DNA from 2 places in the Cellulosimicrobium sp. RS genome. Region 1 is predicted to be linked to the other one. Evidence: riboswitches for the same ligand, from Rfam matches in the RefSeq annotation. Region 1 holds a riboswitch; the other holds the start of a gene.
What was found. A riboswitch is a leader RNA that binds a small molecule or an ion and turns the genes downstream of it on or off. The one in region 1 is predicted to bind thiamine pyrophosphate.
Positions count from the first base shown of each region.

Region 1 (2,196 bases):
GCGCAGGCCCGTCTGGGCGACCTCGCCGCCGAGGGCCTTCGCCATGGCCTGGAAGCCGTAGCAGATGCCCATGACGGGCACGCCTGCCTCGAACAGCGCCGGGTCGACGAACGGGGCACCCGTCGCGTACACGGACGAGGGGCCGCCCGAGAGGATGATCGCGGCCGGGTCCTTCGCGAGCATCTGCTCGACCGTGAAGGTGTGCGGCACGATCTCGGAGTAGACCTTGGCCTCGCGCACGCGGCGCGCGATGAGCTGCGCGTACTGGGCGCCGAAGTCGACGACGAGCACGGGCCGCGGGGTCGAGGCCACCTCGGCGGTGGTGGGGGTGTCGGGAGCGGTGGCGGGTGACGTCACCCGTCCAGGATAGTCGCCGTGCGGCGGGGCTCGTCCCGCGTCTCAGGCGTCGGCGGGCACCTCGGCGCGCGCCGCGACGCGCTCGCGCAGGGCGCGGGCGGCCGCCTCCGGGTCGCTCGCCGCCGTGATCGCGCGCACCACCACGATCCGGGTCGCGCCCGCGTCGAGGACCGCGTCGAGCCGGTCCGCGTCGATCCCGCCGATCGCGAACCAGGGCGTCGCGGGCCGGGTCGCCGCGACGTCCCGCAGCAGGTCGAGGCCGACGGCGGCCCGCCCCGGCTTCGTCGGGGTCGCCCACAGCGGACCCACGCAGAAGTAGTCCACCGCCGGGTCGGCCTCCGCCGCGGCCGCCTGCGCGGCCGAGTGCGTGGACCGGCCGAGCACGGGCCCCGCGCCGAGCAGCGCCCGCACGGCCGGGACCGGCAGGTCGCCCTGGCCCATGTGCACGACCGGCGCGCCCGTGACCGACGCCACGTCCGCCCGGTCGTTCACGGCCCACAGCGCGCCGTGCTCCGTCGCGACGCGCGCGACGAGCTCCTGGAGCTCGAGCTCCCGCGCGACGTCGAGCGTCTTGTCGCGGAGCTGCACGACGTCCACCCCGCCCGCGAGCGCCGCCCGCAGGAAGTCCTCGAGGTCGCCGCGCTCCTCGCGCGCGTCCGTGCAGAGGTAGAGCCGCGCGTCGGCGAGCCGGGCGCGTGCGGCGTCCCCTGCCGACGGGGCGGGAGTGGCCGGGGTGGTGGAGGTCTCGGAGCTCACCCGCGGGAGCCTAGCCTCGGCGGGCCCACGGCAGGAGGTACTGTGGCCGACAGCACGGGAGCCCCGCACGGGGCTGAGAGGGCGTCGCCGCCGACCGTCGAACCTGATCTGGGTCATGCCAGCGAAGGGAGCGCACATGAGCCTGTCCGTCCACCCGTCCGCGGGTCGCTCCGTCGTGCCCGACGGCGCGCGTGACGTCGTCGTCGTGGGGGGCGGGATCGTGGGTCTCGCCGTCGCGTGGCGCGCGGCGCGCGCGGGCCTGACCGTCACGGTGCTCGACCCGACGCCGGGCGCGGGCGCGACCCATGCCGCCGCGGGGATGCTCGCGCCGGTGACCGAGGCCGACTTCGGGGAGGAGGCCGCCCTGCGGCTCCACCTCGCGGCCGCCGCGGCGTGGCCGGCGTTCGCCGCGGACCTGCGCGCGGCGACGGGGGTGGACGTCGGGCTGCGGATCGCCGGGACGCTCACCCTCGCCTACGACGCGGACGACCTCGCGCTGCTCCGCCGCGTCCTCGCGCTGCACGCCGCGCACGGTCTCGTGTCGCACGAGCTCACCGTCGCCGACGCGCGCCGACGCGAGCCGTACCTGGGCCCGCGCGTCGCCGGGGCGGCGTGGGCCCCCGCGGACCACGCCGTCGACCCGCGCGCGACGCACGCCGCGCTGCTCGCCGCGCTCGGCGGACGCGACACCGCGGGTGCGGGCTCGGCCACCGGGGCGCGCGTCGTCCGCGCGTCCGCGACCCGGCTCGCGCTCGATGCCGGGCGCGTGGTCGGCGTGCACGACGACGCGGGCCGGCTCCACCGCGCGGGTGCGGTCGTCGTCGCGGCGGGCTGGCAGTCGGGCGCCCTGCTCGCGGACGTGCCGGGCGTCGTCGTGCCCACGCGGCCGGTGAAGGGTCAGACGCTGCGGCTCGACGCGGGCCCGGACCTCGCGCTGGAGCACGTCGTGCGCGGGCTCGTGCAGGGCCGGCCGGTGTACGTCGTGCCGCGCGACCCCGAGCCTGCCGGCCCGCGCGCCGGGCACCGGGAGGTCGTCGTCGGGGCCACCACCGAGGAGAACCCGGACGACCGCCGCGCCACCGC
Region 1 is NZ_JBJXVU010000001.1:45,728-47,923, reverse strand. Features, by position in the region: gene guaA (glutamine-hydrolyzing GMP synthase) at 1-357, opposite strand, end outside; gene thiE (thiamine phosphate synthase) at 400-1,113, opposite strand; TPP riboswitch at 1,158-1,260, shown strand; gene thiO (glycine oxidase ThiO) at 1,250-2,196, shown strand, end outside.

Region 2 (2,196 bases), on a different contig from region 1:
CTCGGTCACGAGGCGGCCGTCCGCGAGGAAGAGCACCCGGTGGGCGTACGACGCCGCGGTCGGGTCGTGCGTGACCATCGCGACGGACTGGCCGAGGTCGTCCACGGACGCGCGCAGGAAGCCCAGGACCTCCGCGGCGGCGCGCGAGTCGAGGTTCCCCGTCGGCTCGTCCGCGAGCACGATCGCGGGTCGCGACACCAGCGCCCGCGCGCACGCGACGCGCTGCTGCTGCCCGCCCGACAGCTCGGCGGGTCGGTGCCCCAGCCGAGGGCGCAGGCCCACGGCGTCGACCACGCGGTCGAACCACTCCCGGTCGACGGGCCGCCGGGCGATCGCGAGCGGCAGCACGATGTTCTCCTCCGCCGTGAGCGTCGGCACGAGGTTGAACGACTGGAAGACGAACCCCAGGCGCGTCCGCCGCAGGCGCGTCAGGCGCCGCTCGCTCATCGCGGAGACGGTCTCTCCGTCGACGACGACGGTCCCCGCCGTGGGGGAGTCGAGCCCCGCGAGGCAGTGCAGGAGCGTGGACTTCCCGGACCCGGACGGGCCCATGATCGCCGTCAGCCGACCCGTCTCGACGTCCACGTCCACGCCGTCGAGCGCACGCACCGCGGCCTCGCCGCGCCCGTACGTCTTCACCAGCCCGCGCGCGGTCGCGATCGCGGGTCGCGCAGCGCCCTGAGCGCCCTCAGTGCCCTCAGTGGGCGGGCCCTCGCGCGGGGTGCTCCGCCGTGCCGCACCTGTCGTCGTCACGTCCTCGTCCGTCCTCTCGTCGTGCCGCTGCGCGGGAGCGTCGTGGCTCGCCGGGCGGCGTCGTCCTGTGGTGGCCGCCGGGGCTCCCGGCGGCCGTACCGACCCTCCCGCGGCGCGCCTGCCCGAGGCATCGGGGGCGGGCCCCGAACCGTCCCTGGTCCGCGGCCGCCGGTGCTCAGGGTTCTCTCAGGGGACTCTCCGGGTGAGGGGCCGGTGTAGGCTCGCGGTGAACGACAGGGGAGCTCCTGGAGGAGCTGAGAGTGCGGACCACCGCAGACCCTCGAACCTGATCCGGTTAGCACCGGTGGAGGAAGTCGGGAATCTCGATCACCTGCTCGCGCGGTCCGTCGCGCCCACCCGGCGCACGGCTCGTCGGGCCGGTGGACCCCTCCTGAACGTCCAGGGAGGACACATGCAGCACACGACCACCGTCGCCCGCCGCGGCCGGGCCCTCGCGACCGGCGTGGGCGCGACGCTCGCGCTCCTCGCCCTCGCGGCCTGCTCGGGTGGTGACGGCGCCGGGGGCGACGACGCGTCGTCGGGCAGCGGGGGCACGGTCACCCTGGTGACCCACGACTCCTTCGCGGTGAGCGACGACGTGCTCGCCGCGTTCGAGGAGGAGAGCGGGCTCACCGTCGAGCAGGTCGCGCCCGGCGACGGCGGCGCGCTGGTCAACCAGCTGATCCTCACGAAGGACTCGCCCCTCGGCGACGTCGTGTTCGGGATCGACAACACCTTCGCGTCGCGCGCGATCGACGAGGGCGTCCTCGAGCCGTACACGCCCGCCGACGTCGCGGAGTCCGCCGCGTCGTACGCGGTCGGCGACGGCGGCGAGCTCACCGCCGTCGACCTCGGTGACGTGTGCGTCAACGTGGACCACGCGTGGTTCGCCGACGCGGGGATCCCCGAGCCCGTGACGCTCGAGGACCTGGCGAAGCCGGAGTACCGGGACCTCCTCGTCGTGACCAACCCCGCGACGTCGTCGCCGGGCCTCGCGTTCCTCCTCGCGACCGTCGGGGCGTTCGGTGAGGACGGCTGGGAGGACTACTGGGCGGACCTGCGCGCCAACGGCGTGAAGGTCGTCGACGGCTGGTCCGACGCGTACTACGTCGACTTCTCCGGCTCGGAGGGCGCGGGGCCGCGCCCGCTCGTGCTGTCGTACTCGACGTCGCCCGCGTTCACGCTCACCGAGGACGGCTCCGCGTCGACCACGGGCGCGCTGCTCGACACGTGCTTCCGCCAGGTCGAGTACGCGGGCGTGCTCGCGAACGCGAAGAACCCCGAGGGCGCGCAGCAGCTCCTCGACTTCCTCGTGAGCGAGACGTTCCAGGCCGACGTCGCCGACCAGATGTACATGTACCCCGCCGACGACTCCGTCACGCTGCCCGACGGCTGGGCCGAGTTCGCGCCGCTCGCCGACGAGCCCTTCGAGGTCGCGCCCGC
Region 2 is NZ_JBJXVU010000009.1:211,706-213,901, forward strand. Features, by position in the region: gene ACI769_RS15095 (ABC transporter ATP-binding protein) at 1-660, opposite strand, end outside; TPP riboswitch at 979-1,083, shown strand; gene ACI769_RS15100 (thiamine ABC transporter substrate binding subunit) at 1,166-2,196, shown strand, end outside.
Region 2: it holds a riboswitch for thiamine pyrophosphate, as region 1 does, so the genes downstream of both, ACI769_RS15100 (thiamine ABC transporter substrate binding subunit) here and thiO (glycine oxidase ThiO) in region 1, are expected to answer to the same signal.